One region of the Streptomyces sp. DSM 116795 genome, then DNA from elsewhere that is predicted to be linked to it. Evidence: riboswitches for the same ligand, from Rfam matches in the RefSeq annotation. Region 1 holds a riboswitch; the other holds the start of a gene.

The links. Region 1 has a riboswitch for glycine ahead of gcvP (aminomethyl-transferring glycine dehydrogenase). Riboswitches for the same ligand answer to the same signal wherever they lie in the genome.
Region 2: it holds a riboswitch for glycine, as region 1 does, so the genes downstream of both, gcvT (glycine cleavage system aminomethyltransferase GcvT) here and gcvP (aminomethyl-transferring glycine dehydrogenase) in region 1, are expected to answer to the same signal.

The regions. Positions count from the first base shown of each region.
Region 1 covers NZ_CM147707.1:6,971,252-6,987,088, reverse strand. The annotation lists gene ACSMXX_RS30190 (hypothetical protein) at 17-625, shown strand; gene ACSMXX_RS30185 (DUF5999 family protein) at 919-1,125, shown strand; gene gcvP (aminomethyl-transferring glycine dehydrogenase) at 1,210-4,110, opposite strand; glycine riboswitch at 4,171-4,296, opposite strand; glycine riboswitch at 4,297-4,391, opposite strand; gene ACSMXX_RS30175 (PRC-barrel domain-containing protein) at 4,648-5,088, shown strand; partial or broken gene ACSMXX_RS30170 (DNA polymerase IV) at 5,160-6,521, opposite strand; gene ACSMXX_RS30165 (MerR family transcriptional regulator) at 6,555-7,124, opposite strand; gene ACSMXX_RS30160 (bifunctional nuclease family protein) at 7,351-7,824, opposite strand; gene ACSMXX_RS30155 (FHA domain-containing protein) at 8,304-8,747, opposite strand; partial or broken gene ACSMXX_RS30150 (zinc-ribbon domain-containing protein) at 8,769-8,831, opposite strand; gene ACSMXX_RS30145 (DUF881 domain-containing protein) at 9,265-10,329, opposite strand; gene ACSMXX_RS30140 (small basic family protein) at 10,335-10,667, opposite strand; gene ACSMXX_RS30135 (DUF881 domain-containing protein) at 10,667-11,563, opposite strand; gene ACSMXX_RS30130 (sugar phosphate nucleotidyltransferase) at 11,622-14,117, opposite strand; gene ACSMXX_RS30125 (CDP-alcohol phosphatidyltransferase family protein) at 14,226-14,834, opposite strand; rRNA gene rrf (5S ribosomal RNA) at 14,983-15,099, opposite strand; rRNA gene ACSMXX_RS30115 (23S ribosomal RNA) at 15,244-15,837, opposite strand, start outside.
Region 2 covers NZ_CM147707.1:1,919,756-1,935,592, forward strand. The annotation lists gene ACSMXX_RS08090 (transglycosylase SLT domain-containing protein) at 1-280, shown strand, start outside; gene ACSMXX_RS08095 (ABC transporter ATP-binding protein) at 459-1,559, opposite strand; gene ACSMXX_RS08100 (ABC transporter ATP-binding protein) at 1,574-2,671, opposite strand; gene ACSMXX_RS08105 (ABC transporter permease) at 2,668-3,666, opposite strand; gene ACSMXX_RS08110 (ABC transporter substrate-binding protein) at 3,794-5,563, opposite strand; gene ACSMXX_RS08115 (ABC transporter permease) at 5,650-6,651, opposite strand; gene ACSMXX_RS08120 (enhanced serine sensitivity protein SseB C-terminal domain-containing protein) at 6,964-7,722, opposite strand; gene ACSMXX_RS08125 (enhanced serine sensitivity protein SseB) at 8,112-8,882, opposite strand; gene ACSMXX_RS08130 (AAA family ATPase) at 8,997-9,689, opposite strand; glycine riboswitch at 10,054-10,162, shown strand; gene gcvT (glycine cleavage system aminomethyltransferase GcvT) at 10,307-11,482, shown strand; gene gcvH (glycine cleavage system protein GcvH) at 11,619-11,999, shown strand; gene ACSMXX_RS08145 (serine hydroxymethyltransferase) at 12,135-13,409, shown strand; gene ACSMXX_RS08150 (L-serine ammonia-lyase) at 13,586-14,980, shown strand; gene ACSMXX_RS08155 (DUF899 domain-containing protein) at 15,281-15,837, shown strand, end outside.

The sequences.
Region 1 (15,837 bases):
GAGGTGGCGACCCATCATGCCGCTGCAGGTCCCTTCCGCCCCGGTTTCCGCATCACGCAGCGTCCTTGCGGCGCTTCGCACCCGGCCTCCCGCGCACCGGGGACGCACGCCTCTCACCGCGGACGGAGCCGGGCGCGCACTGGAGATCGAACTCCCGCTGCCCGTCCATGAGTTGACCGGAGACCGCCCGGCCGCCGCGGCCCCGTCCACGCGGCTCACCGGCTGGCGCTTCCTGCTGCGGGATGCGGGCGCCCCCGCCGGATCGGCCGCGGTCGGCGCCGCGGAGACACTGCTCACCTCCGACGGGTGGGCGTTCGCGTACTTCTGCGGCGGCCCCTACGTCGCCTCGTCCCAACGGGCCCTGCGGCAGGCCGAGTCGCTGCCCGGGCTCCACCAGCCCCGGCTGCTGTCCGTGCCGCGGCTGTACATGCTCACGCTGTGGCTGCACGGGAACGCCGACGCGGACATGACCGAGGGCACACCGCAGCCCTCCGACCTGCTGATCCCGCTGGCGCCCGCTCCTCCGGGCATCGCTGCCCGCGTACCGCACCGGGCGGACGCGCTGCTGCCGCTGCTGACCAGGCGTTCGGTCACGACGACGACGCTGCTGCGAAGCGGGGCGTGAACGAAGCGGGGGATGTGAACGAGGTGCGGTACGGTACGCGGCACCTCGCGCGGTTCCGGGCCAGGGCTCCCCGCAGCACCAATACGGCAAACCACCCGTAACAGCGGTGGAGTTGACGGCAACCACCCGCACGAGTGATGCGTCTGTCCTGGTTGAGGAGTGGTGACACGAAATCCCTGCGGAATCTCCTCCGCGGGGGAACACTGGGACACGCACCGGAACGGGGGGCGGCAATGGACACCGTTACCAGCCGCAACACGGACATCACGACACTACGGAAGACGACAGCGACAATGTGCCAGCACCAGCCACCTTGCCCGACAGCCGAGTCCGCCGACCGGGAAGCCGCACACCCTGTGGCTCACTTCCCGGAACAGGGCTGGAGCCTGCTGTGCAATGGTGTTCTCCTCTTCGAGGACACGGGTGAACTCCTGCCGGACGGCAAGATCATCGATCCGCACCGTCCGCTCGACAGCCGCAACATCGCCACCGCCGCCTGATCCCGCAGCGGCGCAGAGCCAGGGCCGGCCCGGTGTCCCACCGAACCGGCCCTGACGTATGCGGCGTTGCTCCGCCGCGCCGGCTCAGCCGTCGTACTCCTCCAACGGCGGGCAGGAGCACACCAGATTGCGGTCGCCGAAGGCGCCGTCGATACGCCGCACCGGCGGCCAGTACTTGTCCGAGGCGCTGACTCCCGCGGGGAACACCGCCTCCTCGCGCCCGTAGGGGTGCGCCCAGTCCCCGCTCAACTGCCCTGCGGTGTGCGGCGCGTTGCGCAGCGGATTGTTCTCGGCGGGCCACTCCCCCGAGCCGACCTTGTCGATCTCACCGCGGATCTCGATCATCGCCTCGCAGAAGCGGTCCAGCTCTGCCAAGTCCTCGCTCTCCGTGGGCTCCGTCATGAGCGTGCCCGGCACGGGGAACGACATGGTCGGTGCGTGGAAGCCGTAGTCGATCAGCCGCTTGGCCACGTCGTCGATGGTGACGCCGGTCTGCTTCGCCAGCGGCCGTACGTCGATGATGCACTCGTGCGCGACCAGCCCGCGCGGCCCCGTGTAGAGCACCGGGTAGTGCGGTTCCAGGCGCTTGGCGATGTAGTTCGCGCCGAGCACCGCGACCTGTGTGGCACGGCGCAGCCCTTCGGCTCCCATCAGCCGCACGTACGCCCAGGAGATCGGCAGGATCCCGGCCGAGCCCCAGGGTGAGCCGGAGACGGGGCCGATGCCGCTCGCCGGTCCCGCGGCGGGCTGCAGCGGGTGGTTGGGCAGGTGCGGGGCGAGGTGCTCGCGCACCCCGATCGGGCCGACGCCGGGACCGCCGCCGCCGTGCGGGATGCAGAAGGTCTTGTGCAGGTTCAGATGGGAGACGTCGGCACCGAACTTGCCGGGCCGCGCGAGCCCCATCAGCGCGTTGAGGTTCGCGCCGTCCACGTAGACCTGACCGCCGGCGTCGTGCACGGCGGCGCAGATCTCGGTGATGTTCTCCTCGAAGACCCCGTGCGTGGAGGGGTAGGTGACCATCAGCACCGACAGTTCGTCGCCGTACTGCTCGATCTTCGCGCGCAGGTCGGCGGTGTCCACGTCACCGTCCTCGCTGGTCCTGACGACCACCACGCGCATGCCCGCCATCACGGCGCTGGCAGCGTTGGTGCCGTGCGCAGAGGAGGGGATCAGGCACACGGTGCGCTGGTCGTCGCCGCGTGAGCGGTGGTAGGCGCGTACGGCGAGCAGCCCGGCCAGTTCGCCCTGCGAGCCGGCGTTGGGCTGCAGGGAGACCGCGTCGTAGCCGGTGATCTCCGCGAGCTGCTCTTCGAGCTGGCGGATGAGCGCAATGTAGCCCTCGGCCTGGTCGGCCGGTGCGAAGGGATGCAGCCCCGCGAACTCGGGCCAGGTGACGGCCTCCATCTCGGTTGTCGCGTTGAGCTTCATCGTGCACGACCCGAGCGGGATCATGCCGCGGTCCAGCGCGTAGTCGCGGTCGGCCAGCCTGCGCAGGTAGCGCAGCATCGCCGTCTCGGACCGGTACTCGTGGAAGACGGGGTGCGTCAGGTAGTCGTCGGTGCGCAGCAGCGCCTCGGGCAGTGCGTCGGGCAGGGCGTCGTCCGCAGCGCGGGCGTCCAGCTCGGCGGGATCCGCCTCGACGCCGAAGGCGGACCAGGCGGCCTCCAGCTGCGCCCGGTTCGTGGTCTCGTCGCAGGCCATGCCGACGTGGTCGGCGTCTGTCTCCCGCACATTCACACCGGCTTCCCGCGCACGGGCGACGATCTCGGCCGCACGGCCCGGCACCCGGGCGGTGACGGTGTCGAAGTAGCTGCCGTGCACGATCTCGACGCCGCCTGCGCGCAGCCCCTCGGCGAGCAGCGTCGCGTAGCGGTGCGTACGGCGTGCGATGTGCGCAAGGCCCTCCGGCCCGTGGTGCACCGCGTACATCCCGGACATCACCGCGAGCAGCACCTGGGCAGTGCAGATGTTGCTGGTGGCCTTCTCGCGGCGGATGTGCTGCTCGCGGGTCTGCAGGGCGAGGCGGTAGGCCTGCGAGCCGTCGGCGTCCTTGGAGACTCCGACGAGGCGGCCGGGGAGGCTGCGCGCGTAGCTCTCGCGCACCGACATGTAGCCCGCGTGCGGCCCGCCGAAGCCCATGGGCACACCGAAACGCTGACTGGAGCCGACTGCGATGTCCGCGCCGAGCGAGCCCGGGGAGGTCAGCAGCGTGAGGGCCAGCAGATCGGCGGCGACGGTCACGACCGCACCCAGTTCGTGAGCCTGATCGATGACGGCACGGTGGTCCCGCACGGCGCCGGAGGCTCCCGGGTACTGCAGCAGCATCCCGAAGACGCCCCGCTCCGCCACGTCCGCGGGGATGCCGTCGTCCAGGTCCGCTACGACGACCTCGACGCCGGTCGGCTCGGCGCGGGTGCGGATGACGGCGATCGTCTGCGGAAGGCAGTCCGCGTCGACGAGGAAGACGCCTTGCTTGACCTTGCCGACACGGCGGGAGAGGGCCATGGCCTCGGCCGCCGCCGTGGGCTCGTCCAGGAGGGAGGCGCCGGAGGTCGGCAGACCCGTCAGGTCGGCCACCATGGTCTGGAAGTTGAGCAGAGCCTCCAGGCGGCCCTGCGAGATCTCCGGCTGATACGGCGTGTACGCGGTGTACCAGGCCGGGTTCTCCATGACGTTGCGCAGGACGACCGCGGGCGTGAAGGTCCCGTAGTAGCCGAGGCCGATCATGGACGGGAGCACCTGGTTGCGGGCGGCGAACTCCCGCAGCTCCGCGACGACCTCGGCCTCGGTTCGGGCGGGAGGCAGACGCAGGGCCTCATTGCTCTTGATCACTTCGGGGACCGCCGCGGCCGTCAGCTCGTCGAGGGAGCCGTACCCGACCTGGGCGAGCATCTTGGCCTGCGCACCGGTATCGGGGCCGATGTGCCGTCGTTCGAAGGGAGTTCCGCGTTCCAGATCGGTGAGAGGGATGCGGTTGGCAGTCATCTGCGGGGGCCTCCTGGTCGCTGTGACCTACGGGGACACCATGGCGCTGGTGCCCGGACGCCCTCCCCCTCTGTCATCTCGACCTGAGAGTTTCACCGGTCCGCCCGGCTGGACGGGAACCCGGCTTTCACCGTCGGTGAGGAGGAGCCCAGGCACTGCTCGGCCCGCCCTGCTTTCCAGAGTGACCTCGCCCGCGCGGTACGTGAGCCTGAGAGATTCCGGGGAGGAGTTGCTCCTTCGGCGCCTCCGGCTGCACCGGAGGACTCTCCCGCTCGGGGTCAACAGCCGCTTCCGAGCCTACCAGCGGTTTGTCCGGCAGGAGCCGGAGGTGCACTCGGGTGGCCAACCGCTGAAATGTGCCTTTGGGTGGTAATACGGCTTGTACGACCGGCTCCCGGCGTCCCCCGGCGCCCCCGCAGCACGCCGTTGCGCGGCAGTACGACAGGCCGAGGGAGGGGTTCGTCAAACCACCAGACCCAGGACCGGCCTCTTATCGTCACGCACCCGGTGCCCTGGTCACGTCGACTTGGAGGGACCGTGCAGCACGACATCGATCCCCGGAGCCTGATCGGACGCAAAGCACTCGACAGCAGCGGCTGCAAGATCGGAACGGTGGGCGAGGTGTATCTCGACGACGCGACGGGCGAACCCGAGTGGGCTGCCGTGCGCACCGGGCTTCTCCGGCGCGAGACCCTCGTACCGCTGGAGCCGAGCGAACTCGTCAGCGGCTTCCTGCGCGTCCCCTTCGACCGCGCTCTGGTGCGCAGCACCCCCGTACTGGGCGTGGGCAGACACCTCTCCCCCCGCCAGGAGCTCCAGCTCTATCTCCACTACGGACTGGACGTGCCGCCCTCCGCGGAAGCCTCGCGCCCCTCTGCCTCCCCGTCCCCGGCGTCCGAGGACTCTCCCGCCGCTTCCTCCTCCGTCTCACCCGCTCCCGACAGGGACTTCGGGCGGATAGCGGGTTCCGAGAGCTGAACCGATTCCTCCCTGGCCGCCTCCCCCGTCCGGCCCAACGAGTCCGTACTTTCCGTGCGCGACATCGCCGCGAGGGGCGGCGGCTCGGCCGCCTCCAGAGCGGGATCGTCCACGGAGAAGGTACGGACTCGCCCGGGCACCGACCCCGGATCCTCAAACCGCACGGTGACCCGTCCGAGGCCGCTGCCCTGCACCCAGCCGTGGCCATGTTCCGCATGCCGTACGTCCCGCCCCGGGACCCAGCGCCGGTCGGCCGGCGCCTCGGCCGCCTCGGGCGCGGCCGCCGGGCCCGGTCCCTCCCGCTGCCGGGCGTCGTCGGCCGCCGCCATCGCTTCAGCCGCATCCGCCGTGGCCTGTGCCTGTGCGAACAGGTCCTCCTGTGTGAAGTCCGCCAGACCGCTCACGCCGACACCGAGCAGCCGTACCCCGGCGGTGGTGTCCACCGTGTCGATCAGCCTGGCCGCCGCCTCCCGCACCACGCCGCGGTCGTCGGTGGGGCCCCGCAGCGTCTCCGAGCGCGTCAGCGTGGAGAAGTCGTAGCTCCGCACCTTGATCGCAACGGTGCGCCCGGACCTCCCCGCCGCCTGCAGCCGCTCCACACAGCGGTCGGCTAGCCGCGCGACATGGGCCTGTACGAGCGCCCGGTCGGTGAGGTCCACGTCGAAGGTGTCCTCCACCGACACGGACTTCGCATCGCGCTCCGCGATCACCGGGCGGTCGTCCCATCCGTTCGCCATCGCGTACAGCGAGGTGCCGTGCGCTCGGCCGAGGAGCCTCAGCAACTCCGCCTCTCCCGCCTCCGCCGTGTCCCCGACCGTGGTGATCCCCGCCCGGCGGAGGACCTCGGCCGTGGCCGGGCCGACCCCTGGCAGGGTGCGTACGGACATGGGAGCCAGGAGCTCACGCTCCGTCCCCGGCTCTATGACGACGAGTCCGTCCGGCTTGGCCTCCTCCGATGCGATCTTGGCCAGCATCTTGGAGCCGGCCAGTCCCACCGATCCGTTGAGGCCCGTGCTCTTGCTGATGCTGTCCCGCAAGCGCTCACCGACGGCCCGTACGGCAAGGGAGGCAGAGCCTTCCGTCAGCGCGTCACCCGCCTCGAGGTCGACGAACGCCTCGTCCAGGCTGAGTGGCTCCACGAGCGGCGACAGCTCACCGAGGATCTCCATCACGGCTTCGCTCACCTCCCGGTAGAGGCTGAAGCGAGGTGCGAGATAGGCGGCATTGGGGCACAGCCGACGGGCCTGCGCCATGGGCATGGCCGAATGGACGCCGAAGATCCGCGCCTCGTACGACGCCGTGGAGACGACTCCGCGCGGGCCGAGACCGCCCACGACGACCGGCTTCCCCCGGAGGCTGGGCTTGGAAGCCTGCTCGACGGCAGCGAAGAAGGCGTCCATGTCCAGGTGCAGGATCGTCGGAACGCTTCTCACACTTGTCGATGCTGCCGCATGGGTCCGACAGTCTCAGCCGGCGCGGTTGCGGCGCCGTGCCAGTTCGTCCCCGGGATGGTCGCCGACGATGGTCTCGCCCGAGTCGACGTGTTCGCCGTGCAGCTGCGCCAGGGCCGCCTCGACGTCCTTCCACACCACTCCCACGGCGATCCCGAAAACGCCCTGTCCGCCCTGCAGCAGGTCGACGACCTCGTCGGGCGAGGAGCACTCGTAGACGGTGGCGCCGTCGCTCATGAGCGTCATCTTGGCCAGGTCGGTCCGGCCACGGGAGCGCAGGTGCTGGACGGCGGTGCGGATGTTCTGCAGCGATACGCCGGTGTCCAGCAGCCGTTTGACGATCTTGAGGACCACGATGTCGCGGAAGCTGTAGAGCCGCTGGCTGCCGGATCCGTACGCGGGGCGGATGCTCGGCTCCACGAGCCCGGTGCGCGCCCAGTAGTCGAGCTGGCGGTAGGTGATGCCTGCGGCGGAGCAAGCAGTCGGTCCGCGGTATCCGACCAGGTCCTGTGATTCGGCCCCTGCGCTCTCCCCCGGCGACGGCGCTGTGGAACCCCCCGGCGGAGGAGAACCGTCCGCTGCCATACCGTCGCCGGTACTTCTCACGCCGACCTCCGTCCTCCACGTCCCGGGGCATACCCCAGGACCTGCCTCACTGAAGGTAGGCAGTCACCCGTGGTGCGTCAACGATCGCCACACTCGGCACGCCGGGTGATATTGCCCCAAGGAGTGGTTTGCCGTAACCGTGAGCAGGGAAGACGTCACGGTCCACACGCGGGCGGAGCGGGCGCGGGACGGCGGCCCGGGAGGGTCACTGACTACTGGTGCCGAAGTCCTCGGGCGAGATCTGGTCGAGGAACTCGCGGAACTTCTCCACCTCGTCCTCCTGCTCGTCCGGAATGGCGATCCCCGCGTCGTCCAGCACACCTTCGCTGCCGTAGATCGGCGTACCGGTGCGCAGAGCAAGCGCTATGGCGTCCGACGGGCGGGCGCTGACCTCGACGCCGCTGGCGAAGACCAGCTCGGCGTAGAACACGCCTTCGCGCAGGTCGGTGATACGGACGGCCGTGAGCTCCTGCCCCACAGCCTCCAGGACGTCCTTGAACAGATCATGGGTGAGCGGGCGAGCAGGCGTCATGCCCTGCTGCGCGAAGGCGATCGCGGTCGCCTCCCCTGGGCCGATCCAGATGGGGAGGTACCGGTCGCCACCCACTTCACGCAGCAGCACGATCGGTTGGTTGGAGGGCATTTCGACCCGGACACCCACAACGTCGAGCTCGTTCACACAGCAACCCTAGGCCGTGCCCCGCCTGTTTGGGTAGTCGGGACCCACCCTGAGCTGTCGTATGAACCTACTCACCCGGCCGCCGCTCCACGTCGCCCTGCTCAGCGGCCCGGAACCGCGGCGCCGCCCGCACAAAGGCCGTACGGACCTGCATGGACGGTGGCCCACGACGCGGATTCCCCGCCCGGGCGGACAGCCGGCGCCCCGGAGGTGTCCGTACGGGCGGAAATCCGCATCGGGCCCGGACGACGGCGTCCAGCTGCTCTTTGATCACTTGAGAGGGGACGTTGGTCACAGTGCAGCCGCCGGGACGCCGCCGAGCCCTGCGGCGAGCGCGGCGCTGGCCCTGCGGCGACGTGGCAGAGCCCGGCCCTCCGTGGTCTCACGCGGACCGGTCTTCGCAGCCGTGACCGCAGGGCTCTCTGCCCACCGCCTGTGGCAGGGCTCCGTGGGCCTGCGACGTATGTCAGACCGGTATGTCAGACCGCGCGCTTGCTGGCGAAGAAGACGAGGCGGAACTTGCCGATCTGCACCTCGTCGCCGTTGGCGAGCGGAACGCCGGCTTCGATGCGCTCCCGGTTGACGTACGTGCCGTTGAGGCTGCCGACGTCCGAGACGGTGAAGACACCGTCGGGGCCACGGCGGAACTCCACGTGCCGCCGCGAGACAGTCACATCGTCAAGGAAGATGTCGCTCTCGGGATGGCGGCCTGCGGTGGTGAGCTCCCCGTCCAGCAGGAAGCGGCTGCCGGAGTTGGGCCCGCGGCGGACGACCATCAAGGCTGAGCCCAGGGGAAGCGCGTCGACCGCGGCCTGTGCCTCCGGGGAAAGCGGCGGAGTCTGCTGGCCGGTGGCCTCCGCCTCGTAAGCCTCCAGGCCGGAGATCGAGATGGTGGAGGTCGTCTCGGAGGAACCCTCGACCACGGGGGCCCCGCCCCGGAGCGGTGCCCCGCAGTTGGAACAGAACCGGCTCGCCTCTGCGACCTGGGTCCCGCACCTGCTACACACCGGCACGGCAGATCCTCCACCCTTGTTCGAGGTTGATGGTGCACCGGAACCTATGCGGCCCGATGCTGCGGGGTCAACCGAAACCCCGTCCTGACCACCCGCATGGCCAGCGCCGGGAGCGGTGATCTCGTCGCGGAACAGCGGCCGTCCGGCACCCTCGCCCTCGGTGCCCGCCGCAGCATCGTGCTGCCGGGAGGTCCGGCGCCGCGCGGCGTTACCGCCGTGGTCCTGGCGGCCCTTGCCGAACAACCTTGCAAAAAAACTCACGGGCGATTCCCCTCGCACGAAACAGACCCGCCCGTGGGGCAGGACAGACCTTCGATGCTCTCACTCCGCCGGTACGACGCCCAGACAACGTCCCTGGCCTTCGGACAGTTTCCCTCACGCGATGGTCACCGGGTCCGCCGACCCCCCGCAAGACTCCGCCGCCACCTCAACGCCCGGATGACCGAGCGTAATCAGGCCGTTTCGCAGAGCGCAAGGCGTTCACGACGATCTCCTGGGACGGCTTGACCGAGGCGTCGGCCTGTTCCTTCCGCAGCGTCTGCACGACACCGCCGGGGATGTTGAGGGCCGGCTCCAGGTCCTTGGGCTTGCCGATCACCTGAAAGCGGTACGGCGGACTGATCTTGTGTCCGTCCACACTCACACCGCCCGGGCTGTCCGAGAAGTACGTATTCGCAACCACTCGTACGTTGTTGACCTCGATCGCCTCGGCGCCGGCGGCACGGAGCTCCTGCACGGCGTCGAGGAGCATGTCCGCCTCGACGGACTTGCCGGGATCAGACACGGTCAGCTCGATCCCCGGCCCCTGAGCGCCCACCGTACCTGCGAGCACGCCGAGTTGGCGTGCCTTCTGGCGCGTCTGCTTGCGGGCCTCCTCGGCCTGGTCCGAGCTGTTCTCCAACTCGGTGCGCTGGCCCTCGAGACTCTGCTTCTCGTCCTCGAGCCGCTTGGTGCGGTCGTCCAGTTCGTCGAGGATGCGCACCAGGTCCTCCTGGCGCGCGCCGCGCAGCGCACTGTTCTCACTCGTGGAACGGACCTGGATCGCCAGCCCGAGGCCGAGCACGAACAGCAGGAGCGCGACGATGAGTTGGGCTCTCGTCACACGGGGCGGCCAGACCGCCTGCGCCAGCCGCTGCCGGCCCGTACGCTCCGGCTCCTGCGGAACACCTGCGGAATCAGCGGGTGTTGGCTGCTGCTCACGCGCAGGTTCGCGTGGCGCCCCTCCGCGTGCGTCCCCGTCTTCCGAGTCGCCGGGCTCCGAGTCAGCGGGCTCCACCGGGTTCTGCGGCGGATGCCGCGAATCCCCGTCCGGGTCGCCGTCGTCACCGGGCGACCTGCCGGGCCGGGCGCTCCCCGCGCTCCCGGGCGTGCGTCCTTCCCGCTCTTCCTCAACTGGCCGGGAGGGGCCGCGGTCCCGGTCCGGGCCGCCCTCCCCCGCCGGCTCCTCGGGGGGCAGTTCACCGGGGTGCTTGTTGCCGTCTCCGTCGCTCATCGGCCTCACGCCCGGAACACGTGCCGCCGGATCGCGGCTGCGTTGGAGAAGATGCGGATACCGAGCACCACCACGACGCCGGTGGACAGTTGTGCACCCACACCGAGCTTGTCGCCGAGGAACACGATCAGCGCCGCGACAACCACGTTCGACAGGAACGACACGACGAACACCTTGTCGTCGAAGATCCCGTCGAGCATGGCCCGCAGTCCGCCGAAGACCGCGTCCAGCGCCGCGACAACGGCGATCGGGAGATAGGGCTCGACGACCGTCGGGACGACGGGCCGGACCACGAGCCCGGCCACGACCCCGACGATGAGGCCCAGTACGGCGATCACTATCTGCTGCCCTCTCCTGTCTGCACCGGCTTTGCCGTTCGTACGATCAGGCTCGGCGCGGCGGGCAGCCGCACCTCGTCCTGAGTGCTGATGCTGGTGCGCACACCGTAGTTCTCCTGCAGCACCTGCAAGTACTGCCCGTCGGCACTGTCCTGGAACGCCGTGCTCATCTTCTTCCCCGGCCCCAGAGCGAGAAGGGTGTACGGAGGCACGAGCGGCTTGTTGTCCACAAGTATCGCGTCGCCCGCGGCCCGGATCGCCGAAAGTGACGTCAGGCGCTGACCGTTGACGGACACGGCCTCGGCTCCCGACTCCCAGAGGCCGTTGACCACGCGCTGCAGATCCCGGTCGCGCACCCGCCCGTTGTCAGAGAATCCGCTGCTCTGACGGGGGCCGCCGGAGTCACTGTCCTGCGTGTCCTTGGCGTCGTCGACGGTCAGCTTGATGCCCGGCCCGTGCACTGGCAACGCGCCCGAGAGCAGCCCTGCCACCTCCGCCTCGTCGCCCCCGTGCTTCTCAAGAGCCTTGCGCTGCCGCGCCTCGACGTCCTTACGGAGCTGGTCGACGCTCTTCTGCAGTGAGTCCGCACGCCGGTCGCCGTCGTCGATCCGTGTGATCAACTCCTGCCGCTCCTTGGCGAGTTCGGGTGCGGACACCCGTGCCTGGGCGGCCCCCACGGTGACGACCAGCGCGGCCAGCACCAGCCCGGCGGCGAGCCAGAGCTTCGCGCTGACGGTCCGCGGCATGCCGGACCGGCCTTCGGCTCCGCGGCGGGCAGCGGCCTGTGCGTACCCGTCGTCGAGGCTGTGGTGCATCGCGTTGGTCAGCAGCGACATGGAGGCATCTGGCCGCGCACGCCCCGAAGCCGTACTCCCTTCAGGGTGCTGCTGCGACATGACGCACATCGTCGCACGGCAAGGTCACTGCCGCCGAACCCGCCCACCCCTTCTGCGATCAGCGGCCCGCGCTGTCGACCACTGCGGACCATTCGTCCAGCAATGCCTGCGCCGAGGCGTCGTCGGGCCCTTCCGCCCACAGATGGGTGACCGCCTCTGCGGGATCAGGAAGCACCATCACCCACCGGCCGTCGGACTCCACGATCCGGATGCCGTCCGTGGTGTCCACGGAACGGTCGCCCGCGGCCTCGACGACGGTCCGCATGACGAGCCCCTTCACCGCCCAGGGTGTCGCGAGGTCACGCTTGAGTACGTGTGCCCTCGGAATACGTGCGTCGATCTGGCTGAGTGTGAGCTGCGCCCGGGCGACGAGACCGATGAGGCGTACGAAGGCGGCCGAGCCGTCGAAGACGGAGCTGAACTCCGGGGTGATGTACCCACCACGGCCGTCGCCCCCGAAGACCGTCGTCTCGTCACGGCCGACGCGCGTCAGGTCGTCGGGGGACGTCGTCGTCCACTCCACCTGTGTGCCGTGGTAGGCCGCGACCTGTTCGGCGATACGGGTCGTGGTCACCGGCAGAGCCACCTTCCCGCTGCGCCGCTCGGCGGCGATCAGGTCGAGCATCACCAGGAGTGCCCTGTCGTCCTCGATGATCCGGCCGCGCTCGTCCACGAGGGACAGGCGGTCACCGACCGGGTCAAAGCGGATGCCGAAGGCGGCGCGCGCGGAAGCGACGATCTCGCCGAGCCTGACGAGGCCCGAGCGGCGCTCGTCGGCGGTCTCGGTCGGGCGGGACTCGTCCAGGCCGGGGTTGATGGTCAGCGAATCCACACCGAGCCGCCCCAGGAGGCTCGGCAGAACGAGCCCGGCGCTGCCGTTGGACGCGTCCACGACGACCTTGAGGCCGGCCTCCTCGACGCCGGTGGTGTCGACGGAGCGCAGCAACGAGCCCGTGTAGGAGTCGTACACGCTCGCGGGGAACCGCAGATCGCCGATCTCGCCCGGGAACGCCCGCCGGTACTCCTGCCGCGCGAAGACCCGGTCGAGTTTGCGCTGCGCGGCCTGGGACAGGTCGGCTCCGCGTTCGTCGAAGAACATGATGTCGACGTTCTCCGGCACTCCGGGTGTCGTACGGATCATGATGCCGCCGGCGCTTCCGCGTGCCGTCTGCTGGCGGGCGACGGGCAGCGGGACGTTCTCCAGGTCCCGCACGTCGATGGCGCTGGTCTGCAGCGCGGAGATCATGGCCCGCTTCAGCGCGCGGGCACCGCGGGAGTGGTCGCGAGCGGTGGTGACGGTCGACCCCTTCTTCAGGGTGGTCGCGTAAGCCCCGGCGAGCCGTACGGCGAGTTCCGGCGTGATCTCGACGTTCACGATTCCCGAGACGCCACGCGCGCCGAAGAGATGGGCCTGGCCCCTCGACTCCCAGATGACCGACGTGTTGACGAACGCGCCTGCCTCTACGGTCTTGAAGGGGTACACCCGCACATTGCCCTGGACGATGGACTCCTCGCCGATGAGGCACTCGTCCCCGATGACGGCACCGTCCTCGATGCGGGCCGCGCGCATGATGTCGGTGTTCTTGCCGATGACGCAGCCGCGCAGATTCGCCTGCGGCCCGATGTAGACGTTGTCGTCCACGACGGCGCGGTGGAGGAAGGCGCCGCTCTTGACGACGACGTTGGAACCGATGACGGAGTGCTCGCGGAGTTCGGCGCCCGCTTCGACCTTCGCGTAGTCACCGATGTAGAGAGGGCCACGCAGCACCGCGTCCGAGTGGACCTCGGCGCCCTCGGCGACCCACACGCCGGGGGAGATCTCGAAGCCGTCGATGTCGACCTCGACCTTGCCCTCGAGCACGTCGGCCTGTGCCTTCACATAGCTTTCGTGTGTGCCGACGTCCTCCCAGTACCCTTCGGCCACGAAGCCGTAGACGGGCTTGCCTTCCTTCATCAGCTGCGGGAAGACGTCGCCGGACCAGTCGACGGACACATCCGGTTCCACGTAGTCGAAGACCTCGGGCTCCATGACGTAGATCCCGGTATTGACGGTGTCCGAGAAGACCTGCCCCCAGGTGGGCTTCTCCAGGAATCGCTCCACCCTTCCGTCGTCGTCGACGATGGTGATACCGAACTCGAGGGGATTGGGTACACGCGTGAGGCAGACGGTGACGAGCGCGCCCTGCCGCTTGTGGTACTCGATGAGTTCGGTCAGGTCGAAGTCGGTGAGCGCGTCTCCGGAGATGACGAGGAAGGAGTCGTCCTTGAGGGCCTCTTCCGCATTCTTCACGCTGCCCGCCGTGCCGAGGGGCTTCTCCTCGTTGGCATAGCTCAGCTCCATGCCGAGCTCTTCACCGTCCCCGAAGTAATTCCTGACGAGGGACGCGAGGAATTGCACGGTCACCACGGTCTCGTTGAGTCCATGGCGCTTCAGCAACCGCAGCACGTGCTCCATGATGGGCCGATTGGCCACGGGCAGGAGCGGCTTGGGCATGCTCGAGGTCATGGGGCGAAGGCGGGTCCCTTCGCCGCCGGCCATAACGACGGCCTTCATATCGGAAGCGTCCTCCTCGGTAAGACGACGGTCATACCGACTTCCCCGATCAGGGATGAACCACACATTGCCCAGGCGCGAACCAGCCGCTCCGTCCTGGGAGAATTCTCACGCGGCGGTCGTTCCCGCGTTGAGCAGACGACGCACCTGGACCACGTACAGGATCCCCGCCCACCAGTAGAGCGCCGTTCCCCAGCCGGCGAAGGCCCATCCGAAAACTGCCGCAAGTGACGCGATCCAGCCGGTGCCGTCACTGAGAAGCAGCAGCGGAAACGCGTACATCAAGTTGAACGTCGCGGCCTTCCCGAGGAAGTTCACCTGCGGGGGCGCATAGCCGCGCCGGTCCAGAAGCCACACCATCACCAGAAGGAGAAGTTCGCGCGCCAGCAGCGTCGCCGTGAGCCACAGCGGGAGGATCTCGCGCCATGTGAGCCCGAGCAGTGTGGAGAGGATGTACAGCCTGTCGGCAGCAGGGTCCAGGATCCGGCCGAGATCGCTCACCTGGTTCCAGCGGCGCGCGAGCTTGCCGTCCAGGTAGTCGCTGATGCCGCTGAACGCCAGGACCAGCAGTGCCCAGCCGTCGCAGTTCGGCCCGCCGAAGACCGGCCAGAGGATCAGCCACAGAAACACAGGCACGCCGACGAGACGAGCCATGCTGAGGATGTTCGGGATGGTGAAGACCCGGCCCTCCGCGGACTTCCTGTCCTGGACCTCCACCGGAAGCCTCCTGTGAACACTCGCGTCGACGATGCACCCAGACACTACCGGCACAGCCATGCCCCGGGTACAGGGCCCCCGTCGTACGCAGAGAAGCCCCGTTGGTGTGGGTTGTGTTCCCATTCCAACGGGGCTTCTTCTACTGGTAGTTCGGCGGTGTCCTACTCTCCCACACGCTCCCGCATGCAGTACCATCGGCGCAGTAAGGCTTAGCTTCCGGGTTCGGAATGTGACCGGGCGTTTCCCTCACGCTATGACCACCGAAACACACCCCCCACACAACGGTGGGGGAAACCTGTGTATGTGTGTGTCAGCGCACTATTCACATATCAACAACCGCCCCGGCTGCCCCTGCTTGGGGGTGTGGGGGTTGTTGCTTCAGATACCGCACAGTGGACGCGTAGCACATGTGGTCAAGCCCTCGGCTTATTAGTACCGGTCAACTCCAACCCTCACGGGTCTTCCATATCCGGCCTATCAACCCGGTCATCTCCCGGGAGCCTTAACCCCACACAGGGGGTGGGAGTCCTCATCTCGAAGCAGGCTTCCCGCTTAGATGCTTTCAGCGGTTATCCCTCCCGAACGTAGCCAACCAGCCATGCTCTTGGCAGAACAACTGGCACACCAGAGGTCCGTCCGTCCCGGTCCTCTCGTACTAGGGACAGCCCTTCTCAAGACTCCTACGCGCGCAGCGGATAGGGACCGAACTGTCTCACGACGTTCTAAACCCAGCTCGCGTACCGCTTTAATGGGCGAACAGCCCAACCCTTGGGGCCGACTCCAGCCCCAGGATGCGACGAGCCGACATCGAGGTGCCAAACCATCCCGTCGATATGGACTCTTGGGGAAGATCAGCCTGTTATCCCCGGGGTACCTTTTATCCGTTGAGCGACGGCGCTTCCACAAGCCACCGCCGGATCACTAGTCCCGACTTTCGTCCCTGCTCGACCCGTCAGTCTCACAGTCAAGCTCCCTTGTGCACTTACACTCACCACCTGATGAC
Region 2 (15,837 bases), 5.1 Mb from region 1:
CATGAAGGAAGAGGGCATCCCGGGCTCGCACCAGGGCATCAAGAAGAACATCATGCGTGAGTCGGGCGGCGACCCGAACGCCATGAACGACTGGGACGTCAACGCCCAGAAGGGCACGCCCTCGAAGGGTCTGCTGCAGACCATCCAGCCGACCTTCGACGCGTACCACGTCGAGGGCACCAAGAACGACCTGACCGACCCGGTGGCCAACATCGTCGCCGCCTGCAACTACGCGGCCGACAAGTACGGCTCCATGGACAACGTGAACTCCGCGTACTGATCCGGCGCCGCAGCCGCACACAGATCGACAACAGGACAGACAAGTGATTCGGACAACAGCAGAGACAACAGCACAGGAAGGGCGGTCGCGGTGCGCGGCCGCCCTTCCGCACGTTCGGGGCCGGTCCTGGCTGCCCGAAGTCCGCCGGCCCGCGCCGCGCGAAGTCCGCCGACACCCCCTAGTCGGCCTGCGGCGACCGGTCCGCCAGCGGCGTGCTGTCCTCGGGGTGCTGGTCGGGGGCGTTCTCCGGGTGGTGGCAGGCCGCCTCGTGTCCGGGGGCCAGGGAGACCAGCGGCGGCTCGGTCGTCGAGCAGACCTGGGTGGCCTTCCAGCACCTGGTGTGGAAGCGGCAGCCGCTGGGCGGCTTGATCGGCGAGGGGACGTCGCCCTGGAGCAGGATGCGGTCGCGTCCGCCCTGCGCCTTGCGCCGCGGGTCGGGGACCGGCACGGCGGAGAGCAGCGCACGCGTGTACGGGTGCATGGGCGACTCGTACAGAGACTGCCGGTCGGTCAGCTCCACGATCTTGCCGAGGTACATCACCGCGATCCGGTCCGACACGTGCCGGATCACCGACAGGTCGTGGGCGATGATCACGTAGGTGAGACCGAGCTCGTCCTGCAGGTCGTCCAGCAGGTTGATGACCTGCGCCTGGATCGAGACGTCCAGCGCCGAGACCGGCTCGTCGGCGACGACGAGCTTCGGGTTGAGGGCGAGTGCGCGTGCGATGCCGATGCGCTGCCGCTGCCCGCCGGAGAATTCGTGCGGATAGCGGTTGTAGTGCTCGGGGTTGAGCCCCACCAGGTCCAGCAGCCGCTGCACCTCCTTCTTCACACCGCCCTCGGGCGTGACGCCCTGGAGCTTGAAGGGGGCGCTGACGATGGCGCCGACGGTGTGCCGGGGGTTCAGCGACGAGTACGGGTCCTGGAAGATCATCTGGACGTCGCGCCGCAGCGGACGCATACCGGCCACACCGAGGTGGGTGATGTCCCGGCCCTCGAACTCGACCGTGCCCGCCGTCGGTTCGAGCAGCCGCGTGATCAGGCGGCCCATCGTGGACTTGCCGCATCCGGACTCGCCGACGACGCCCAGGGTCTCCCCCGCCCGTACGTCGAAGTCGATGCCGTCTACCGCTTTGACCGCGCCGACCTGCCGCTTGAGGATGCCCTTGGTGATCGGGAAGTGCTTCGTCAGGCCGCCCACCCGCAGCAGCGACTCGCCGGGCTCCGGGTCGGCCTTGGTCTGCACGGCGTCCGTCACACGCTGGGACGGGATCGTCATCTGCTCGTCCTCACTCACAGCTTCGGGGCAATCTCTTCGTTCCAGATCCGGTCCCGGTCGCCGCGGTCCATGTGGCAGGCGGACAGATGACCGTCGCCCACCTCCCTCAACTCGGGCCGTTCGGTGCGCGTGACATTGCCCTTGGGCACATCGGCGTACGGGCAGCGCGGGTTGAAGGCGCAGCCGTCGGGGATGTTGATCAGGCTGGGCGGTGAGCCCTTCACGGGGATGAGGCGTTCGCTCTGCGCGCGGTCCACGCGCGGCATCGAGCCCAACAGGCCCCAGGTGTAGGGGTGCTGGGGCTCGTAGAAGACCTGCTCGGCGGTGCCGTACTCGACGCAGCGGCCCCCGTACATCACCAGGATGTCGTCGGCGAGCTCGGCGACGACGCCGAGGTCGTGGGTGATGATGATGACCGCGGAGCCGAACTCCTTCTGCAGATCCCGTATCAGGTCGAGGATCTGCGCCTGCACGGTGACGTCCAGCGCGGTCGTCGGCTCGTCGGCGATGAGCAACTCGGGGTTGTTCACCAGCGACATGGCGATCATCGCGCGCTGCCGCATGCCGCCGGAGAACTCGTGCGGGTAGCTGTTCACGCGCTGGTCGGGCTGCGGGATGCCCACGCGGTCGAGGAGTTCGACGGCGCGCTTGAGGGCCGTCTTCTTGTCCACGTCGTGGTGTACGCGGTACGCCTCGATGATCTGGTGCCCGATGGTGAAGTACGGGTGGAGCGCGGAGAGCGGATCCTGGAAGATCATCGCCATCTCACGGCCGCGCAGCCTGCGCACCGAATCCGGGTCGGCCGAGAGCAACTCCTGCCCGTCGAGCCAGATCTCGCCGGAGAGGCGGGCCTTCTGCCGCCCGTACTGCCCCACGGTGTGCAGGCCCATGACGCCGAGCGAGGTGACGGACTTCCCAGAACCGGATTCGCCGACGATGCCGAGGGTCTTGCCCTTCTCGAGCCGGAAGGAGAGCCCGTCGACGGACTTCACCAGGCCGTCCTCCGTGGGGAAGTGCACATGCAGATCGCGCACTTCGAGGAAGGAACGGGCCGGGGAGGCGGTGGCGGACTCGCCGACCGCCGAGACGCCCGTCTTGTGCGATTCCGTCATGCGAGCCTCACTCGGGGGTCGATCACGCCGTACAGCAGGTCCACGATGAGGTTCGCCACGACGACCGCGGAGGCGGTGATCAGCGTGACGCCGAGGATCAGCGGCAGGTCCTTCTCACCGATCGCCTTCAGAACCGCCTGGCCGAGGCCGGGGAGGCTGAAGGTGGTCTCGGTGAGGATCGCGCCGCCCATGAGGGCGCCGAGGTCCACTCCGAGGAGCGTGATGATGGGGGTCATCGTGGAGCGCATCGCGTGCTTGCGGATGACGACCGGCTCCCGTACGCCCTTGGCGCGGGCGGTGCGGATGTAGTCCTCGCCCATCACTTCGAGCATCGTGGCGCGGGTGAGCCGGGCATACATGGCGCCGAAGAGGAACGCCAGGGTCAGCCAGGGGAGGATCATTCCGCTGAACCACTGGGGGAAGCTCTCCTCGAGGGGTGTGTACTCGTTGCTCACCAACCCCAGCCCGTAGGAGAAGATCGCCAGCGACAGCAGGCCGGTGAAGTAGATCGGCAGCGAGACGCCGCTGAGAGCCATGCCCATGGCCGCGCGGTCCCAGATGGAGCCGCGGCGCAGCGCCGAGACGACGCCGGCGGAGAGCCCGATGACCAGCCAGATGATCGCGGCACCGACGGCCAGGCCCAGGGTGACGGGCAGCCGGTCGGCGAGGATCGGCCACACGGCCTGCTCGGTCTTGAACGAGTAGCCGAAGCACGGCGCTTCGCAGTGGTAGCTGTCCCCGGCACTGCTGTAGTCGCGGCCGACGAGGATGCCCCTGAAGAAGTCGAAGAGCTGGACGAGGATCGGGTCGTCCAGGCCGAGCTTCTGCCGGATTCCCTCGAGCGCCTGGGCATCGGCCTGCTTGCCGGCGAACATCGTGGCGGGGTCGACCCCGGTCCACTTCGGGATCAGGAAGAAGATGCCGAACACCGCCAGCATGACGACGACGAGCATCACGACGACGGCGAACAGCCGCCTGATGAGATAAGTGAGCACTGCCTTACGGGCCGGTCGGCGGCCCGGTGAACTCTCCCGGTTCTTCGGGGAGTTCACCGGGCCGCCGCTGGGCGGCCCTCACCTGCCCTTCGTGCCTAGCGGCGGGTGCGCCGGCGGGGTCGGACGGTCACTTGACGCCGAGCACGGCGTAGTCGTAGCGACCGCTGTAGGCGTCGGTCGTACCGACGTTGGTCAGCCTGCTGGAACGCCAGATGATGTTCTTCTCGAACGTGAAGGGCAGGTAGTACGCACCCTTCATGACCTCGGCGTTGATGGCCGCGTACTTCTCGGCCGCCTTCTTCTTGTCGAGTTCGGCGATCGCGCCGGCGAACATCTTGTCGATCTTCGGGTCGTCGATCATGGCGTAGTTGTTGTTGCCGTTGTCCAGGATGTACTTGCTGTGCCACAGCGGCATGCCGTAACCCTGGCCGGACGGGAAGTCCGGGCCCCAGCCCATGATGATGATCCCGTAGTTCTTCTTCTTGACGTAGTCGGGGTTGCCGATGATGCCCGTGGTCTGGGCGCCGTCGTACTGGTCGACCTCGGCCTCGATGCCGATCTTCTTCAGCGAGGCCTGCATGGCCTCGGCGGAGGCGATCTCGACCTGCTTGTTGTTGCGGACCGCGATCGTCGTCTTGAAGCCGTTCGGCTTGCCGCACTTCTTCAGCTCGGCCTTGGCCTTGGCCACGTCGGCCTTGCCGTCGTTCTTGGCGATGCCGTACGGGTCGAACTTCAGGTCGGAGCCCGGGACGAGCTTCGGCAGCATGTTGGTGCCGATGTCGCCGCCGGCGAGCGGGCCGCCGCGGGCGTTCTGGATCGACTTGTGGTCCGAGCCGTAGATCATCGCCTTGCGGCAGTGGATGTCGTCGAAGGGCTTCACCGTCTGCGGGAAGACCGCGTAACGGATGTAACCCGTGCTCGGGTTGTCGATGTTGCCCTTGTGCTCCTTGAGGGCCGTCTGACGGCCTGCCGCCTCCATGCCGGTGGCGTTGATGTCCAGGTCGTAGTCGCCGTTGATGAGGCGCTTGTCCATCTCGTCGGAGTTGGTGATCAGCGTGAGGGTGATCTTGTCCGGGAGCGCCTTGCGGATGTTGTCCGAGGACTTCTTCCACTCGGGGTTGCGGACGAGCTTCAGCGACTTGTTCGGCGTGTACGACTCGAACTTGTACGGGCCGTTGGAGAACGGCTTCAGGCCGTACTTCGACTTGGTGTCCTTGTCCTGGCGCACCGGCGAGGCCGACGGCATCGCGAGCATCTGCTCGAAGTCACCGTTGCGCTTGGGCAGTTTGAAGACGATCTTGTTGTCGGTCGGCGTCTCGATGGCGTCCAGACCGAGCTTGTCCTTGGCCTTGTCCTTGTAGGGGCCCTTGTACTTGCCGTCCGGGTCGAGCGTGTCCTTGAGATAGATGGGGCCGCCGGACAGCACGTCCTGCGCCCACTGCCGCTCGATGCCGTACTTGATGTCCTTGGAGGTGACGGGCTTGCCGTCCTCCCAGGTGATGCCGTCGCGAAGCTCGTACGAATACGTCTTGCCGCCGTCCGAGATCTTCGCCTTGGCCTTGGCCAGGTCCGGGACCAGCTCCGAGCTCTCCTTGCCCGCGACGGGCTTGCTGGTGATCAGGGTGCGGCTGTAGTAGCGCATGAAGTCCCAGGCGAAGCCGTAGTAGCCACGCGTGGTGTCCCAGGAGTCGGCGTCCTGGGTACCGATGAACTTCAGCGTCCCGCCCTTCTTGTCGGACGCGTTCGCCGTCTTGCCGTTGGCCGCGTTGAATCCGGGCGCCTTGCCGTCGCCTTCGCCGTCACTGCCGCCGCCACCGCATCCGGCGGTGACGAGGAGGGCCGCGACCGCGACGGCCGACGCGGCGATCCTGCGCCTCGATGAGCGTTGGGTTGTCACGATCTGCATCCTCCGGTGTAGGTCACGGCCCGCACGGCTGCGCCGGGCCGGGGGTCCAGAGCCAGGCCGTGCCTGGCGCTGGGGTGTCAACGGGACCCCTTGGGATCGAGCGCGTCGCGCACGCCGTCGCCGAAGAGGTTGAAGGCGAGGACGGTGATGAAGATGGCCACACCCGGCACCACCATGAACATCGGATCCGCCTCGTAGTAGCGCGTGGCCTGGGAGAGCATCTGCCCCCAGGAAGCAGTCGGCGGCTTGACTCCCACGCCGAGGAAGCTGAGCGCCGCCTCGGTGAGGATGTTGGTGGGAATCATCAGGGTGGTGTAGACGGTGATCGGCGCGATCAGGTTCGGCAGCAGCTCCTTGTACAGGATGTAGCGCCGCCCGGCACCGAGGCTGCGGGCCGCCTCCACGTACTCCCGCTCACGCAGGGAGAGGGTCTGACCGCGCACGATGCGGCCGATGTACGGCCAGCCGAAGAAGCCGATCACCAGGATCATCACGGTCATCCGGACGCCTGTGCCCGTCAGCCCGAACATCTCGCTCGGCAGCACGGAGATCAGCGAGATGATGAACAGCAGCTGCGGGAAGGCGAGCAGCATGTCCATCACGCGGCTGATGGCCGCGTCCAGCCAGCCGCCGAAGTAGCCCGCGAGAGCGCCCAGTACGGTTCCGACGACGACGGCGACCACGGCGGAGAGGAAACCGACGAGCAACGAGACGCGTGCGCCGTAGACGACGCGGCTGAAGAGGTCCCGTCCGTTGCCGGGTTCGACACCGAGGAGATGCTCGGCGCTGATGCCGCCGAGCGCGCCCTTCGGCGTCTGGAACAGCGGGTCGATCGCGTCCTCGTGGTGCTGGTCCGGCGGATGCCCCAGGACGCTCACGATGAGCGGCGCGAACACGGCCACCACGATCAGCAGGAGGACGACGCAGCCGCCGGTGAGCGCCACCTTGTCGCGCTTGAGACGGTTCCACGCGATACGTCCGAGAGAGCGTCCTTCGATGGACTTGCCACCTGCGCCGTCAACGAGAGCGGGATCGGCAGGAGCGGTCTCCGCGGACGTGTCGTGCAGTGGTGCCGTCATCGTGGGGGAACCCTCTCTCGGCCGGGGGTGACCAGCCACGCCCGCCGCTGTAGCGGCCAGTTCGCAAGTAACGCGTTCACAAAAGGCCGAAGGCCTCAACGCTCGGGAGTCTCATCCGCCTCGCGATCACCCGCCAGTCCCCCTGGGGAAAGGATGCCTAACTGTGATGTGCGGCGTCAGGTTCCGTTATACGAACGGAAGCTGGCGACTATCGGAAACCGATCAATGCGCGTGGACAACCGCCCACCAGCACTTCCGTGCGCAGGACTCTTGAGCGGAGGAGGAGTTGGGCACCGACCGCCCGTACGGGCGTCAGGAGAGCGGATATCCGTAACCGTGCCGCGGAGCGGCGTCGGCCGTCGGCACGTCACGGTCGAAGAAAGGACGCGAATTGCGGCGCAGCCACATCGCCACGGGGTCGTAGTCGTCCGACATGGCGACGCTGGAGACGGGCAGCCCGTCCGGCACCGCGGTCACCGACTGACGCATCATCTGCTGCGCCGACTCGACGGCCTGCCGGCCCGAGTCGTACAGATCCATGCCGATCGCGAGATAGCCGGCGCCCAGCGCGGGCTGCACCCAGGCGCGGCGCAGGGACCGCACGGCGGGCGTGCGGTGTGCGTTCTGGCTGAGCAGTGCGTAGAACTGCGCGATGTCCAGGCTCGGTTCGCTGATGCGCAGCGGACCGGCGGGCAGCTGGTCCAGGCCCAGCGCGATGCGCCGCAGATCGAGCCAGGGGACGCCGACCCCGCCGCCCGGGGCGTGCGGGTTGAGCCAGATCCCCCAGCGCTCCGGGAAGAGGGCGGAGGCGATCTCGCGGCCGGAGACGATCTCGTGCGAACGGTCCCAGCCGGAGGCCGCCAGCTCCTGGGCGGAGGTCACGCAGGGGGCGTAGCCGTACCCGCCCACCTCCATGTTTCCGTACTGTGCGTCGGGCGTGCCCGGACGGCCGTTCCAGAGCAGCATCCACACTTCGCTGTCGGTGAGCGCATCGAGCAACGCCTCATAGGTGTCGTACCTCCCCGGCGACACCTGCCCCAGCAGCTGCTCGACACCTGCCACCGCGCTCACCTGGCCGCCCTTCTTACGGAACCGCTCTCTCGCCTGCCCGCCTCCCCCAGAGCCTTCCGGCCTGGGTGGGGGTCCCCCCAGTGCAGCGAGGGGGAGTGCCCCCAAGCAGCACGGCCGGCAGGGAAGCGGTCTTTCACCATGATCTGTACCGGGTCCGCGAACGCGGCCCTCCCCGTTGTCCCCGTCATCAAACCAGCTTACGAGCCGCGACCGACACGGGGCGTCGTACTGAAGCGCTACGTCCTGGGGCGGAGCGGGGGCGGGCGCCCCCGACCCTGGTCCCGGACGGGGTGGCGGATGCCGGCCCCGGGTGCCGGTAATGGATGCCGGGCTCGGGTGCGGGGCCCGGGTGCCGGGCCGGGCGTCGGTCCCCGCGTCGGGGCCAGGGATCAGTCCCGCGAGTAGAAGGGGCGCACGCAGTGCCGCATCCAGTCCACGACCGGGTCCTGCGCGGCGTCCATCAGCACGAGCTGCACGAGCCACTTGACCGGGACGCGGCCCAGCGCGCGCGCCAGCGCGTCGTGCGCGGCCTGGCGGATGTCGGGGTCGAGCTGGTCCAGCTCGATCCCGATGAACAGCGCGGGCGGATCGCCCTCCGAACTGGCCAGGGCGCGGCGGGCGGTGCGCATCAACGGCAGAGTGGAGAACTCACCGGCCACGGCGGCGAGGAAGTCCACCGGCTCGTCCTGCCAGTCCGGTTCGAAGAGCCGTACGCGCGCGCCCCGCGCCACGCCCCACGCCGCCTGCTCGCCGGGGGTGTTGGCGCAGAGTTCCGCGACGGCCTCCGGCGGCAGCGGCATGCCGACGGTGCCCTCCGGATTGACGGCGATGCCGACCTGCGGCGGCAGTCCGCGGGCGAACTCGCGGGCCGGCGCGACGGTGAAGGACATGTGGCCGCCCACGACTTGCAGGAACTGCTGCTCCGAGCTGAAGACCGGGACATACGCGGCCCCGTCGAGCTCGACTGTGGGCAGATCCAGGTCGGGGCTGTTCGGGCCGCCGCCCTCGGGCAACGGGACCCAGACGCTGCTGCGTCCGAGCACCTCCAGCAGCCGGGCACCCGCGCCGGGCACCTGCAGGGAGGCGGCGAGGGCCTCCTCCAGTTCGTTGCCGGGCCAGCCTCCGCCGTGGCCCGGTCCGTACTGCTGAGGAATGGTCATGGCGGAAACCCTAGTGCGGTGGTCACGGCGGGGTGCGGGCGGTCCCGGTGCGCGGGCGTGCGCGTGCCGCCCACCCGCCGTCAGTCATGCCGTCCGTCGGCCGTCCGTCCCGCGTCAGTCGAAGGCCATGCCCGGGAGCCTCCCCGCAGCGCCCCGGTCCAGGAGCACCACGGATTCGCATCCGCGGGGCAGCCGCCCGGCCTCCGCGTCCGCGATGAGCCGCCGTACCGCACGGCGGTGGCGCATGAATGCGTAGTCGGAGACGGTCCGCCCCCGCTCGGCCTGGCTGCGCAGCGCCGTCGAGGGCGGTACGTCGAGGAGTACGAGGTGGAGCGCGCGGCCGCGGCGGAGGGCGTCCCGGCCGAGCCAGTTGCGCACCCAGGCCTGGCTGCCGCAGTCGTGCACGACGACGCTCGCCCCGGAGGCGAGCGCGCGCCGCAGCCCGGCGTAGTGCGCGAGGCGTACGAGGGGCCGGTAGACGGCGTACGGCAGCCAGCGCGGGAGAGCGGCCGCCCACCGTTCGCGCACGTCCTGGGAGTCGATGCGGCGGACGGTGTCCTGTACGGCGACGGCACGGCGGATCAGCGTCGACTTGCCGCTGCCGGGGAGCCCCGAGACCACGACCCTGTCGCCGGCGGGGAAGCGGAGCGTACGGCGGATCTCCGTGCCGCGCAGATCGTGAAGGGTGGCGGCGACCGCGGACGGAGCCGGAGGCGCCGGAACGGCCGGTCCGACCGCGGCAGCCGTGGCGGCCCCGGCGGACGGGCCGGCCGGGGCCGGAGTCTCGACGGCCGCAGGTGCCGCCACCGGAGCGCCGCCGGCGTCTCTGCGCTGCCCGGCGGATGAATACCCCCAGCCGGTCACCGTCGCGTACGCACTGCGCAGGCTGCCCACCTGATCGCCCCTCCCCGGCTGGTGACCGCCGGTCGGCGGTCCGCCTCCGAGAGTGTCAAGAAACAGTAATGTGCAGCAAGGCGGCCTTACCGCTGCGGGACTGCCGCGAAAGGCACGCACCGCCCCGGCAGGGACGCACGCACCGCTCTTGCGGCGAGGCACCGCACCGCTCTCCGGCAGGGACGCACGCACCGCTCCCGAGGCGAGGCACGCACCGTCGACGCCCCTGCTCCGCCGTGCCATGATGAGCGGGCCAGTCAACTGCATACCGGCCGTTCGAATCCACGCGGGAGAGTCCCCGGCCGCGCACAGTGTGCGGGTCACCGGGGCGCCGAAGGAGCAAGTCCTCCCTTGAATCTCTCAGGCACCGATACCGCGCAGGATGAGGCAGATCTGAAAAGCGGGCCGCCCACGGGCGGCTCCACCCACGGTGCAAGCCGCCGCCCGTGCACGAGGGCTCGTGGCGAACCTCTCAGGTTCCGATGACAGATGGGGAGGACATCCGCGTCACCGAGTCACGGGAGCCTGACATGAACGACACCGACAGCGGGACCGCCGGCACCCCGGCCCCGCGCACCACGGCCCTTGATGCCGTACACCGCGCGCTCGGCGCCACGATGACCGACTTCGCAGGCTGGGACATGCCGCTGCGCTACGGCAGCGAGCGGGACGAGCACGTCGCGGTGCGCACGCGCGCGGGACTCTTCGACCTCTCCCACATGGGCGAGATCACCGTCACCGGCCGCCAGGCCGGCGAGCTGCTGGACTACGCCCTGGTCGGCAACCTCTCCCGGCTGGCCGTCGGCCGCGCCCGCTACACGATGCTGTGCGACGCCTCCGGCGGCATCCTCGACGACCTGATCGTCTACCGCACCGGCGAAGAGACGTACATGGTCGTCGCCAACGCCTCGAACGCGCAGACCGTGCTGGACGCGCTGAGCGAGCGCGGCACCGGCTTCGCCGCCGAGGTCCGCGACGACCGCGACGCGTACGCGCTGATCGCCGTGCAAGGCCCGGAGGCCGCAGCCATTCTCTCCGGAGGGCACGGCCTCAAGGCCCTCACGGACGCCGATCTGGACGGGCTGAAGTACTACGCGGGCCTGCCGGGCACCGTCGCAGGACGCGACGCCCTCATCGCCCGTACGGGATACACCGGCGAGGACGGCTTCGAGCTGTTCGTGTCGCCCGCCGACGCCGTCGCCGTATGGGAGGCGCTCACCGAGGCGGGCGCGCCCGCCGGTCTCGTGCCGTGCGGACTGAGCTGCCGCGACACCCTGCGCCTCGAGGCGGGCATGCCGCTGTACGGGCACGAACTGACCACGCGTACAACGCCGTTCGACGCGGGCATGGGCCGGATCGTGAAGTTCGAGAAGACCACGAACGACGGCGACTTCGTCGGGCGCAAGCCGCTGGAGGCCGCCGCGGCCCAGGCCGAGAAGGCGCCACCGCGCAAGCTCGTCGGTCTGATCGCGGAGGGCCGGAGGGTGCCGCGCGCGGGCTACGAGGTGGTCTCCGCGGCGGACGGTTCGGTGATCGGCGAGGTGACCTCGGGTGCGCCGTCACCGACCCTCGGCAAGCCGGTCGCCATGGCGTACGTCGATCCCGCGTCCGCGGAGCCCGGCACCGAGGGCGTCGCGGTGGACATCCGCGGCAAGCACGAGCCGTACGAGGTCGTGGCGCTCCCCTTCTACAAGCGGCAGCGCTGACGGCCCTCCCCGTGCTCTTCGAGCAGGGACACCCCATGACCGTGGCGCGCCGACACCCGTGCCCCTGGAGGTGTCCCGCGTCCCACTGGCCAAGACTGATTCCCTCCGTCCCCTTCTCATCCAGGAGAATCGCAACATGAGCAACCCGCAGCAGCTGCGCTACAGCAAGGAGCACGAGTGGCTGTCGGACGCCGAGGACGGCGTCTCGACGGTCGGCATCACGGCGCACGCCGCCGACGCGCTCGGCGACGTCGTCTTCGTCCAGCTCCCCGAGACCGGGGACAGCGTCACCGCGGGCGAGCCCTGCGGCGAACTGGAGTCGACGAAGTCGGTCAGCGACCTCTACGCGCCGGTCTCCGGTGAGATCACGGAGATCAACCAGGACGTCGTGGACGACCCGGCGCTGGTCAACTCCGCCCCGTTCGAGGGCGGCTGGCTGTTCAAGGTGCGTATCTCGGACGAGCCGGCGGGTCTGCTGTCGGCCGACGAGTACGCCTCGTTCACCGCCGGGAGCTGACGCCCGGCTCCGCGCCCGCACGTACGGCCGCCCGCAGGCGGCCACGCAACCGGCCCTCTAACCGGCCCACAACGACCCAACGCCGCCCGTATGTCCGCCAATGTGCCCGACCGGCCTGCCACCAGGGATGGTTCCATGTCGCTTCTGAACAGTTCTCTCCATGAGGTGGACCCGGACGTCGCCGCCGCCGTCGACGCCGAACTCCACCGCCAGCAGTCCACCCTCGAGATGATCGCGTCGGAGAACTTCGCTCCCGTCGCCTCCCTGGAGGCCCAGGGTTCCGTCCTCACCAACAAGTACGCGGAGGGCTATCCGGGCCGCCGCTACTACGGCGGCTGCGAACACGTCGACGTCATCGAGGACATCGCACGCGAGCGCATCAAGGCCCTGTTCGGAGCGGAAGCCGCCAACGTGCAGCCGCACTCCGGTGCCTCCGCCAACGCCGCCGCGATGTTCGCGCTGCTCAAGCCGGGCGACACGATCATGGGCCTGGACCTGGCGCACGGCGGGCACCTCACGCACGGCATGAAGATCAACTTCTCCGGCAAGCTCTACAACGTCGTCGCCTACCACGTGGACGAGAAGACCAGCCAGGTCGACATGGAGGAGGTCGAGCGGCTGGCGCGCGAGCACCGGCCGCAGATGATCATCGCCGGCTGGTCCGCGTATCCGCGGCAGCTCGACTTCGCGGCGTTCCGCCGCGTCGCGGACGAGGTCGGCGCCCTGCTCATGGTCGACATGGCGCACTTCGCGGGCCTGGTGGCGGCCGGTCTGCACCCCTCGCCCGTGCCGTACGCGGACGTCGTGACCACCACGACCCACAAGACGCTCGGCGGCCCGCGCGGCGGCGTGATCCTCTCGAAGAAGGAGTACGCCAAGAAGATCAACTCCGCGGTGTTCCCGGGCCAGCAGGGCGGCCCGCTGGAGCACGTCATCGCGGCGAAGGCGGTGTCCTTCAAGATCGCGGCCTCGGAGGAGTTCAAGGAGCGCCAGCAGCGCACCGTCACCGGCGCACGGCTGCTGGCCGACCGGCTGCTGAAGCAGGACGCGGTGGACGCGGGCGTCTCCGTCCTCTCCGGCGGGACCGACGTCCATCTGATCCTCGTCGACCTGCGCAACAGCGACTTGGACGGCCAGCAGGCCGAGGACCGGCTCCACGAGATCGGCATCACCGTCAACCGCAACGCGGTCCCGAACGACCCGCGGCCTCCCATGGTCACCTCCGGCCTGCGCATCGGCACGCCCGCGCTGGCCACCCGCGGCTTCCAGGAGGAGGATTTCCGCGAGGTCGCCGACATCCTCGCCGAGGCGCTGCTGCCCGGCTTCGACGAGGACAAGGCGAAGTCGCTGAGCGCCCGCGTCACGGCGCTCACCGAGAAGCACCCGCTCTACCCCGGCCTGGGCAGGTAACAGGCCTCTGGTGCCGCGGTGCGGACGTCCGCTCCGCGGCACCGGCCCCCATCCGGCCGACCGGACGACCCCGGCACCAGGCACGCGGCCACCCGGCCGTCCGGCCGTTCCCCGTCCGGCCACCACCGGACCCGAGGCCCACCAGTAAGGCCCCGCACGGAAAGGAGGCGCCCGCCATGGCGGTCTCCGTCTTCGACCTCTTCTCGATCGGCATCGGCCCGTCCAGTTCCCACACGGTCGGCCCGATGCGCGCCGCCCGCATGTTCGCCGGGCGTCTGAAGAACGAGGGTGTGCTGGCCCACACTGCGTCCGTACGTGCGGAGCTGTACGGGTCGCTGGGCGCCACGGGCCACGGGCACGGCACCGCCAAGGCCGTACTGCTGGGGCTGGAGGGCGAGTCGCCCCGGTCCGTGGACGTCGAAGGGGCCGACGAACGGGTCGAGAGCATCCGTTCGTCGAAGCGGCTGCGGCTGCTGGCCGCGGAGATAGGGGACGCCCACGAGATCGCCTTCGACGAGCAGTCGCAGCTCGTCCTGCACCGGCGCCGCTCACTGCCGTACCACGCGAACGGCATGACGCTCTTCGCCTACGACGCCGCCGGCAGCACGCTGCTGGAGAAGACGTACTACTCGGTGGGCGGCGGCTTCGTCGTCGACGAGGCCGTGCTCGACGAGGGGGGCGCCGGCTCCCCCATCAAGCCCGACGACACCGTGCTCACGCACTCCTTCCGCACCGGCGACGAACTGCTGCGGCTCACCCGCGAGACCGGGCTGTCCGTCTCGGAGCTGATGCTCCAGAACGAGAAGGCCTGGCGCTCGGAGGAGGAGATCCGCGCCGGGCTGCTGGAGATCTGGGAGGTGATGCGCGCCTGCGTCGCACGCGGGCTGACCCGGGAGGGCATCCTGCCGGGCGGTCTGAAGGTACGCCGCAGGGCCGCGACGGCCGCCCGCCAGCTCCGGGCCGAAGGCAACCGCGAGGCGCACGCGACGGAGTGGCTGACGCTCCACGCGATGGCGGTGAACGAGGAGAACGCGGCGGGCGGCCGCGTCGTCACCGCCCCCACGAACGGCGCCGCGGGCATCATCCCGGCGGTGCTGCACTACTACACCGAGTTCGTGCCGGGCGCCGACGAGGACGGCATCGTCCGCTTCCTGCTGGCCGCCGGCGCCGTCGGACTGCTCTTCAAGGAGAACGCCTCGATCTCCGGCGCCGAGGTCGGCTGCCAGGGCGAGGTCGGCTCGGCGTGCTCCATGGCGGCGGGCGGTCTGGCCGAGGTCCTGGGCGGCGGTCCGGAGAAGGTGGAGAACGCGGCGGAGATCGGGATCGAGCACAACCTGGGGCTGACCTGCGACCCGATCGGCGGGCTCGTCCAGATCCCCTGCATCGAACGCAACGGGATGGCCGCGGTGAAGGCCGTCACCGCCGCGCGCATGGCCCTGCGGGGCGACGGCCGGCACCACGTCTCGCTGGACAAGGCGATCAAGACGATGAAGGACACCGGCGCCGACATGAAGGTCAAGTACAAGGAGACGGCCCGGGGCGGCCTCGCGGTCAACGTCATCGAGTGCTGAGCGAACCACCTCTGACCAGGTGGTTCGCGCCTTTCAGCGCTGTCGCGGCTTCCCTGTCCGTACGACGGAAGGCCCTCGGAAGGCCCCGTGACGGAGCTGAGAGTCCCTGAAGAATCCCTGAGGTTTCCCTGTCCACGGAGGGGCTGGGCAGAGGAGTAGTCCAGGTGTGGCCGCTCGCGCTGCGCGGTAGCGCGCGTGTCGGCGTCCCGTGACCCGGCCCGCACTCGTTGGGCGCGATGATTTCCGCCGTCGTCTCCGGTCAGTACATCGGAGCAGATTCATCCGAGCCCGGGAGGAACCGTGACTGAGCAGAAAGCCGGCGCCCTACCACCAGTGGTCGACCGGCAGACCTGGCAGGCCGCGCTCGACGATCTGCGTGTGCGAGAGAAGGCCGCCACCCGTGAACTCGACGCGATCGCTGCACAACGCCGCCGACTGCCGATGGTCGAGCTCCCGGACTACACGCTGATCGGTCCGGACGGCCCCACCCGGCTGGTCGACGTATTCGACGGGCGCTCCCAACTCATCGTCTACAACCACATGTGGTCCGATGGCGCGGAGTGGCAGTGCGGCGGCTGCACAGGGCTGACGTCGCAGTACGTCCGGCTGGACTTCCTCGAAAACTATGACGCCCGCTTCGTCATCGTCACCAACGGGCCCATCGGAGAAGCGCTGGCCTACAAGGCCAAAGTCGGCAACAAGATGGACTGGTACTCGTCGTCGGAGAGCTCGTTCGGCGCCGACGTGGGCGCGCCACCCGGCGCGGGATTCGCGGTGAACGTGTTCCTCCGTGACGGCCAGAATGTCTACCGCACTTGGCACACCGACGGCCGCGGTACCGAACAGCTCAGCTACAC